One region of the Candidatus Clostridium radicumherbarum genome, then DNA from elsewhere that is predicted to be linked to it. Evidence: a T-box and tRNA genes for the amino acid it is inferred to sense, from the RefSeq annotation. Region 1 holds a T-box; the other holds one or more tRNA genes.
The links. A T-box is a leader RNA that pairs with one kind of tRNA and senses whether it is charged. The one in region 1 lies ahead of tyrS (tyrosine--tRNA ligase), so its partner is inferred to be a tRNA-Tyr.

Region 1 (4,678 bases):
TCCAACTTCAGATAAATCCAGGCTGTAAGTATCAAAGCCATTTTCTGCAAATAAAATTGAGTGTCTGCCAAGACCACAGCCTAGATCTAAAAATTTTGAAAATCCTAGTCTTTTCCACCTATTCACATAGTAAAAGACATCCTCAGAAGGCTTTGTCCAGAAACTATCCTTTACTACTGACCAATTCCACTCTTTTGAATTAACCATTTTGTTGTTATCCCCTAAACAAATATATTTTCATAATACTAATTATCTTAAATTATATGGGTAATTCATAGGAATTTCAATTTATTTATACAATAGATTATAAATTATTCATTGCTTTATTGTAATAGCTTTATAAATTTCCTTTTTCCAACTTGAAGAATATCATTATTATTAAAATTAAGCTTCATGGCATCAAATATTTTTTCTCCGTTAAGCTTAATACCGCCCTGTGCTATAAGTCTTTTAGCCTCACTTTTAGAGCTTATTAAATTTGAATTCATTAATATTTCTATTAAAGTTTCTTCAGATTTAAGCTTATATTCTGGAATATCAAGAGGCACTTCATTTTTTTGAAAAAGGCTTTTAAAATATTCTTCTGAGTTCCTAGCTTCGGCTTCTCCATGGTATAAGCATGTAATTTCCTTAGCTAGTCTCATTTTAACATCTCTTGGATTTGTTCCATTTTTAAGCTCTTCCTTAATTTTATCAATTTCGTCCGGATGAATATCTGTTGCAAGTTCAAAGTATTTAATTATTAAATTGTCAGGAATTTGCATAGTCTTAACATACATATCCTGAGCAGGTTCATTAATACCGATATAGTTTCCAAGACTCTTACTCATTTTGTTAACGCCATCAATACCCTCAAGAATAGGCATAAAAATTGCCACCTGCGGCTCTCTTTCATAATCCTTTTGTAAGGTTCTGCCCATAAGAATATTAAATCTTTGGTCCGTTCCTCCAAGTTCAATATCTGCATTTATAGCCACAGAATCAAAGCCCTGCATTAGTGGATAAAAAAATTCATGAATTCCAATACTCTGCTGATTGTTAAATCTATTTTTGAAGTCTTCTCTTTCAAGCATTCTTGCAACTGTGTATTTCCCTGCAAGCTCAATTACTTCTTTAAAGTTTAGCTTAGAAAGCCACTGACTATTAAAGGTTAATTCTGTTTTATCTTTGTCTAATATCTTAAATATCTGTCTTTCGTAGGTCTTAGCATTTTCCAAAACTTCTTCACTTGTAAGCTGTTTTCTAGTTTTTGACTTTCCTGTAGGATCGCCAATCATGCCTGTAAAGTCTCCAATAATTATTACAACCTTATGGCCTAAATCCTGTATTTGTTTCATCTTTCTGAGTACAACAGCATGGCCTAAATGAATATCTGGAGCTGAAGGATCAAGTCCAAGCTTTACTATTAGTCCCCTATTTTCCTTTTGTGCTTCCGTTAATTTTTTTTCTAAATCCTCTAGATTAATTACTTCTGCTGCACCTTTTGTTATTATTTTGATTTGTTCCTTAATACTAATCATTTTCATTCCTCCTCTTTATTAAAAGCAAAAAAACAAAAGCTCTCGTCCTTTATTTTCATAAAGGACGAGAGCATAAATCCCGTGTTACCACCTTAATTCATTAATATGTCACCATATCAACCTCTTCAAGTACAGTTTAATTAAACGATACTCTATCACTATAACGGGTGAAGGGCTCCGTAATCAGCCTATTAAATTAAGGAATTGCCTAAATTTAATTCAGCCTTCTGCTCAGAGACGTATTCAAATATTGTTTCTTGACCCTCTCACCAACCGGGAACTCTCTGTAAAGATAACTAATATTCTACTCTTTCTCATCAAAGCATTTTATTATTGATTTTTATATATTATATGACAATTTCAAGAAAAATACAATAACAATATAAGATTATTAAATAAATCTAGTTTTAATAAGATTTATTTTTCTAAGGCTGCTAGAAATTCCAATACATACTCTCTATTAGTAGCCCAGGAGGTTACAAGGCGTATTGCGGAATTCTCCTCATCTACCTTCTCCCAAACATAAAATGTAAAGTTCTTTAAAAGTTTTTCAATTAACTTATTTGGAAGTATAGGGAATATTTGATTTGAAGGAGAGTCAATTAAGAATCCGTAGCCAGCCTTCTTAATTCCTTCCTTTAGTATGTTTGCCATATCATTTGCATGCTTTGCCAAACCAAAGTATAGGTCATTTTTAAAAAGTTCTAGAAATTGTATTCCGAGAAGCCTTCCCTTAGCAAGCATTGCCCCTTTTTGCTTTATAAAAAATCTAAAATCCTCTTTAAGTGAATCTCTGCAAATAACTAATGCTTCTCCTATTAAGGCACCATTTTTAGTTCCTCCTATGTAGAAGGCATCTACTAGGCTGCCCATGTCAGAGAGTTTTATATCATTTGCTTCTGAGCAAAGTGCAGACCCAAGTCTAGCACCGTCAACATATAAATAAAGCTTGTTTTCTCTGCAGAATTTACTTAGCTCTTCTAGTTCTTTCTTGCTATATATAGTTCCGATTTCTGTAGAATTTGATATGTAAACTAATTTTGGTTTTACCATATGTTCGTCTGTATGGGCCTCTAAGGCTGGCTTAATAAGCGAAGGAGTAAGTTTTCCATCACTAGATGCTATAGAAATAACCTTATGACCTGTATATTCAATAGCTCCAGTTTCATGAACCAGTATATGCCCTGTATTTGCAGCAATGGCTGCTTCATGTGGTCTTAAAAAAGAAGAAATAACAGTTAAATTGGTTTGAGTTCCTCCTGGCATAAAATGAATATCTATATCTTCGCGCCCAATTTTTTTCTTTATTAATTCAGCGGCCTCTATGCAATATGGGTCTTCTCCATATCCTTCAACCTGTTCCATATTTGATTCAAGGAGAGCATTTAGTATTCTAGGATGAGCTCCCTCACTATAATCATTCTTAAAGCTGTACATTTATATAACCTCCTTCTATGGAAACACAAGGTAGTTTAAGTTTTTACGTTTCTACTTACAAGTTACACGTTAAAGTCGTTTTAGAACTTTGTCCTCCATTATGTTACAATAAAATTATAACCTACTCCTCACCTTTTATCAAAGTAAAAATAAATTTAGAATTTTATTGCTATCATTATATCATTTTGGTAATAAATTGGGATATTAATTAAGAGTTTTTTAAACAAGCTTTATTTTTATCCAAAATATGTTAAAATAGTAGTGTAAAAATATAAGAAAGTGGTGATTATTATGTTTTTAGGATTAGTAATTATCCTATTATTGGTGCTTACTTTGCCTTTTAAAATTAAAATCGTAGAACACAATCTGGAGATCTTTCTTTTCTTAATGGGAATTTCAGCAACAATTGTTTCTGGAGTTTTAAGCACCCACCTAATATTAGATGTTTTTCAAAACAAGTTAATTTATTTTATAACTTTTGCTGTTCTCATAGCTGGCCTAATTTTTAAAGCATTAAAGGAGAAGGTTCAAGGGATTATAAACACTATTTTAAAAAAGCTTTCTCTTAGGGTTTTTGTTTTTTTAGTAATTGTAATTTTAGGGCTAGCCTCCAGTGTTATAACTGCAATAATTTCTGCCTTATTACTGGTGGAAATAGTTAACGCTATGCCGATTAAAAGAAAGGAAAAGGTAAATGTTGTTATACTTGCCTGCTTTTCAATTGGTCTTGGAGCGGTTTTAACCCCTGTTGGAGAGCCACTAGCAACTATAGTTATTTCAAAGCTTAATGCTAACTTCTGGTATCTCGCAGATTGTTTAGGTGTTTATATTATTTCTGGAGTTTTACTAATGGGCCTACTTGGCGCATTTACAATTAAACCTGATAAGGTTAAGGTACATGACGATTTTAAAGCTGTAAATCATGAACATGATGAGGATTATTATTTTCTTGATCCAGATATTGAAAATGAAACCTATAAGGAAGTAATATTTAGGGCCTTAAAAATATTTCTATTTATATTTGCACTAGAGCTATTGGGTGCAGGCTTTAAGCCACTCATTGATACATATGTGATAAATTTAGATAGCAGACTGCTCTATTTTATTAATATGATTTCCGCAGTTTTAGATAATGCAACTTTAGCCGCTGCTGAAATTAGTCTAAAAATGACTACAATACAAATTGAGTCTGTACTTATGGGACTTCTAATCAGCGGAGGTATGCTTATTCCAGGAAATATTCCTAACATTATTTCTGCTCATAAACTTAAGATTAATAGCAAAGAATGGGCCAAACTTGGTGTTCCCGTGGGAGCTGCTCTTATGCTCTTATATTTTGTTATTATCTTTATATTTTAATATAATCACCATTAGCCAAGTGGGTAACCCTTGGCTTAAAAATTGTGTTAATTTGTCGGTAAATTCTGAATTGATTAAATTGGTAATTAAATGTATAATTTAGTTGTAAATAAATAAAAAAGAGGGGGAATTTTTATGGAATCGTTCGGAAAACTAATAGCTCAGATTGATGGATGGCTATGGGGTCTGCCGCTTATTATTTTATTGTTCGGCACTCATCTATTCTTAACCTTTAGGTTAAAATTCATTCAACGTTATATTGGCAAGGCTATTAAGCTTTCTGTAACAAAGGACGATTTTGCAGAGGGTGACGTAAGTCAATTTAGTGCATTATGTACGGCTCTAGCTGCTACAATTGGTAC
Region 2 (4,678 bases), on a different contig from region 1:
ACTATATCATCAACAATTTTCATGGACTTTTCAACATCTTTGTCTATTACTGCATCTGTAAGCTTTAGTAAATTTTCATTAGTAACAAGTCCAAGCATATTTATTATTTCATCATATTCCACTTTGCCATTTCCCATAGAAATTGCCTGGTCTAATATACTTAATGCATCTCTCATAGCTCCATCTGACATTCTGGCAATAAGATTTAAGCTTTTATCATCTGCAAAAACTCCTTGTTCCTTAACTATCTTTCTAAGCAGTCCATAAATATCTTCACTTCTTATTCTCGTAAAATCAAACCTTTGACATCTAGAAAGTATAGTTATAGGAAGTTTTTGCGGATCTGTTGTAGCCAAAATAAAAATTGTTCTGCTTGGAGGTTCCTCTAAGGTTTTAAGAAAGGCATTAACAGCCCCGTCAGAAAGCATATGAACTTCATCCATTATATATACCTTATATTTTGCTTCCCTTGGAGGATATTGAACTTCGTCTATAATATCTCTAATATTTCCCACTCCATTATGTGAAGCAGCATCTAATTCAACAACATCTATTGAAAGTCCTGCATTTATACTTTTGCACATTTCACACTTATTACAGGGCTCTCCTTCTTGTAAATCCAAACAATTTACCGCCTTTGCCATAATCTTAGCAGTAGAGGTTTTTCCTGTTCCCCTAGTACCACATAAAAGATAGGCATGGGCAATTCTATTATTTATTATTTGATTCTTTAAGGTTGTAGTTATATTTTTCTGACCTACCACATCACTGAAATTTTTAGGTCTCCATTCTCTATATAAAGCGGTATATGCCATTTTCTCACCTCTTTGCTGACATGTGGGGGTGGTATGTGGCACAGGGACGTTTCTCGTGCCGCATGCCACTCTTAACTTATATTATACCTTAATGTGATATCCTTTAACACAATATAATCAAAAAAATAAAAAAGATGCCTTAAGAGCATCCTTTAATCTAGTTTCAATTATTATAAACCGTGCACCTCGCTTCGACTGCTAGCATATAAGCGTTATCTATACAGTTAGCTCAAACCAGGTTTCCCTACGGCACACGAAAATATTCACTTACCGCTGCTTCCTTCCGGACCTGACGGGGTTCATGAGTTTTCGTTGCGTAGGACCCGATTCTCAACGCCACTTTTATAGACCAGACCTTACACGCTAGAGCCTAAGCGAGGAATTCAACCCTGCTGTAGCGGTTTGCAGGTTACAGGGCACCGCTAGTTCCCCATCTAGCACGGAAAGTTCAACTGGCGGAGAAAGGGGGATTCGAACCCCCGGTAGAGTTTCCCCTACACACGCTTTCCAGGCGTGCTCCTTAAACCACTCGGACATCTCTCCATATACTCATGAAACTAAATTGTTTATTTGTAATCATTAAGCATTTAACCTAACGACAAGTTAGATTATACTATGTATTTTTATTTATTTCAATATATTTTTATATAATTATTAATGGAACCTTTAGCATTATTACTTAATTATTGAATAAAAATCATCCAAAGACTAATAATATTATCGTAATCTCGAGCTTTCACTGACTTTATATCAAAACAGAAGAAAAGCTTACTAAAATGAAGATAAATAGGTTTAATTTAAAAATTTAGTCTATAATACCATTTGATAAGATATTATATTCTATGTATAATAAAATTCGTCGGTTAGATAAATAAATTGCATGGGCGCATAGCTCAGCTGGGAGAGCATCTGCCTTACAAGCAGAGGGTCACAGGTTCGAGCCCTGTTGTGCCCACCATGTAACTTAATATGCTGGCATGGCTCAACGGTAGAGCAGCTGACTTGTAATCAGCAGGTTGTAGGTTCGATTCCTATTGCCAGCTCCACTTTTGGAGGAATTCCCGAGCGGCCAAAGGGGGCAGACTGTAAATCTGTTGTCAGTGACTTCGATGGTTCGAATCCATCTTCCTCCACCAAAAGATATACGTAAGTATATCTTTTTTATTTGCTCAAAACTTTATATTTATTAAGTTTAGCTAATTTATTCATATATATAAGGGGTTACAGGTTTATTTATTTTCGTAACCTTACCTTCAATAATTAATGGAAGCTTTCTATTAATCTTGCTATTCTCATTTTCCTTAAAGCTTACCACCCCTTCTACCCTTACCCATGTATCATTCTTTAAAACCTTATTACCATCAGTTTTGCACAAGATACCAATAACCTGAGAATCAGCAGCGCAGCAGTTTACTAATAGTCTAGTAATAATAAATTCATCCTTATTAAGCTTATCATCTTTTGTTACATAACCACTAATTATTATACCCTTTCCAATATGTTTTTCAAGATTTCCACTTAAATCTTCAAAATAATGAATGTAGTTTTCATCATTAAAGCTAATTACATTTCCGTTTATAACATCATCTTTGGTATGAGTATGACTTCCTATATTCTCAGTACTGCTTGAACTTACAAAAGTAATACCTTTTTTCTCTGCTATTTCAGAATTTAAGCCTCTTGGTGCAATAAATATGCCTATAACTAAAACTAAAATAAATAGTACATAGCCTTTCTTAAATTTAATTCTTGTTTTAACTGTAAATACATTGAAAATTTGCAGTATTGTAAGTTCTCCAAGGACCACTAAAGAAAAGGCGGAATACTTAGCAAGCTTAGGGTGGACAAACATTGTAATCTTGGTAGATGAAAGTAAATAATAGATGTAGAAGGTAAATACAAGCAAAATTATAAACCATATAAATTCATTAATATTAAATCTCTTCATTTTAATTTGACCCCTTTTTATAAGCAAATAAGTCTCACCAGCTCTGTTTATCTTGCAATATGTAATTATAATTTAAAAAATACATTTATAATATAGGCTGCAGCAAAACAAAATGCGAATATTAAAATTAGCTGCTTAGCAATAAAACCTTTCTTAAAAGAGTAATTTAGCATTAAGGTATTTTTAATGTCTATCATAGGTCCTAAAAGTAAAAATCCAATTATACTTCCTAAGGTAAATTGCCCAATAAAGGTACTTGCTATAAAAGCATCTGCCTCAGAACATAGTGAAACTAAAAATGCAAATAGTAGCATAACAATTATAGAATATGTAGAATTCTGACCTAAACTTAGAATCTGGTTTCTGGGCACCACTGCTTGGAAGGCAGCTGAAATGAAGGCTCCAATTATAAGAAACTTACCTATATCATAAAGTTCAGTGTTTACATGATTAAGGACTTCCATAAACCTTGAAGCTTTCTTTTTATAACTGTGATTATAGCCGCAGGAGCAGATATTTTCGTAGTCAGAATAAGAGGGCTTTAAGCAGTTTAAGTTTTCTACAGCTCCCATTATAGTGCCAATTGTAAGTGCAATAATAAAGCCTACTAGGCCTCTTATAAGTACTACATAAGGTCTTCCATGGAAGGCATAGTAAGTGGATAAAAGAACAATGGGGTTAACTATTGGCACAGAAAGCATGAAAGCTACAGCCATGTTTACTGGCACACCTTTCTTTATTAATCTTCTCCCAATGGGAATAACTGCACATTCACATATAGGAAAAACAAATCCCGATAGTGATGCCATGAGAATTCCTAAAAATTTATTTTTGGGCAGTAGTCTCGCTATGGTATTTTCAGATATAAAAACCTGAATTAGCGCTGATATTATAACTCCTAACATTACAAAAGGAAGAGCCTCAAGTATTATGCTTATAAAAATCACAGAAAAATTTTGTAAAATCTCTGCATTCAATTTTATCTACTCCTAACAGCCTTATTTGCCTGCCTGTTTTTTATTTTTATAAAAACTTTTTTTACTAGTCCTCTATCTATGATTTCTGCTTTCTTAAGTACTTCTTCTAGTTCTTTTAGATTATCATTCGTTAAAATAATAGTCCTAGGATTTAATTCCTTTAGCTTTTTTAAAATTTTGTTTTTTTCTTTAAGGGATATGTTACTACAATTATTAATCACGATAAGATTGCTGTTTATAATAAAAGGTTCTATAAGCTCCTTCATGTTATTGTAATAAACAAAGAAAGTAGAAGCTTCCAAAAGATTATAAATTATCGGTTCCCTTAAGCTTTCTACTAAAGTTCCATCCTCGAGTACATTTAAAATTTCCATCAAAAGCTTTGTTCCATTATATTCAACAATAATTCTATGAGGATTGTAGAAGTCTATCATCTGTTTTAGAAATGCTGCAGTTAGATTTTTAGAATTGTCTACTTGTCTTATAATAAGCTTTGACTTAGGTTTTTCAATTATTTTAATATCCGCATTACCAATTTCACCTTGAATTATTATAACTATTTCTCCTGATACAAGAGAATTTTCTAATAGTGCATTTATAAAGGTTGTTTTACCAGAGCCTAAAAAACCAGTTACTATTTCAATTTCTGTTTTAATATTCATAGACGCCTATATAAACAATTTTTTAAGTGCGGCTTTATTTAAATTTATTCCAATAATGCATACCCTGCCTGAAAAATCTGCTTCAGTATTTTTCTGGTTAAACTCCTCTGGTACATAGTCAAATTGAGCCCATTCACCTTTTTCAAGCTGCACTATCCCTTTTGCTCTTAAAATACTTCCATAAAGCTTTTCATTACTTATCTTGTCAAATATACTTTTTATATTTGCTAAGCTGAACCTTTTAACTGTTTCAAAACCTATGCTTTCAAAACTTAA

Region 2: it has a tRNA-Tyr gene. The T-box ahead of tyrS (tyrosine--tRNA ligase) is inferred to sense a tRNA for this amino acid. The anticodon was not compared.

What each region holds. Positions count from the first base shown of each region.
Region 1 covers NZ_JBJHZY010000001.1:1,793,803-1,798,480, reverse strand. The annotation lists gene ACJDUH_RS08635 (class I SAM-dependent methyltransferase) at 1-207, opposite strand, end outside; gene tyrS (tyrosine--tRNA ligase) at 324-1,520, opposite strand; T-box leader at 1,578-1,850, opposite strand; gene ACJDUH_RS08625 (threonine aldolase family protein) at 1,938-2,957, opposite strand; gene ACJDUH_RS08620 (DUF1646 family protein) at 3,249-4,316, shown strand; gene ACJDUH_RS08615 (alanine/glycine:cation symporter family protein) at 4,452-4,678, shown strand, end outside.
Region 2 covers NZ_JBJHZY010000003.1:67,352-72,029, reverse strand. The annotation lists gene dnaX (DNA polymerase III subunit gamma/tau) at 1-815, opposite strand, end outside; RNA gene ffs (signal recognition particle sRNA large type) at 993-1,258, opposite strand; tRNA gene ACJDUH_RS14110 (tRNA-Ser) at 1,269-1,358, opposite strand; tRNA gene ACJDUH_RS14105 (tRNA-Val) at 1,698-1,773, shown strand; tRNA gene ACJDUH_RS14100 (tRNA-Thr) at 1,787-1,861, shown strand; tRNA gene ACJDUH_RS14095 (tRNA-Tyr) at 1,867-1,951, shown strand; gene ACJDUH_RS14090 (TIGR03943 family putative permease subunit) at 2,017-2,763, opposite strand; gene ACJDUH_RS14085 (permease) at 2,829-3,740, opposite strand; gene ACJDUH_RS14080 (GTP-binding protein) at 3,743-4,402, opposite strand; gene ACJDUH_RS14075 (CobW family GTP-binding protein) at 4,409-4,678, opposite strand, start outside.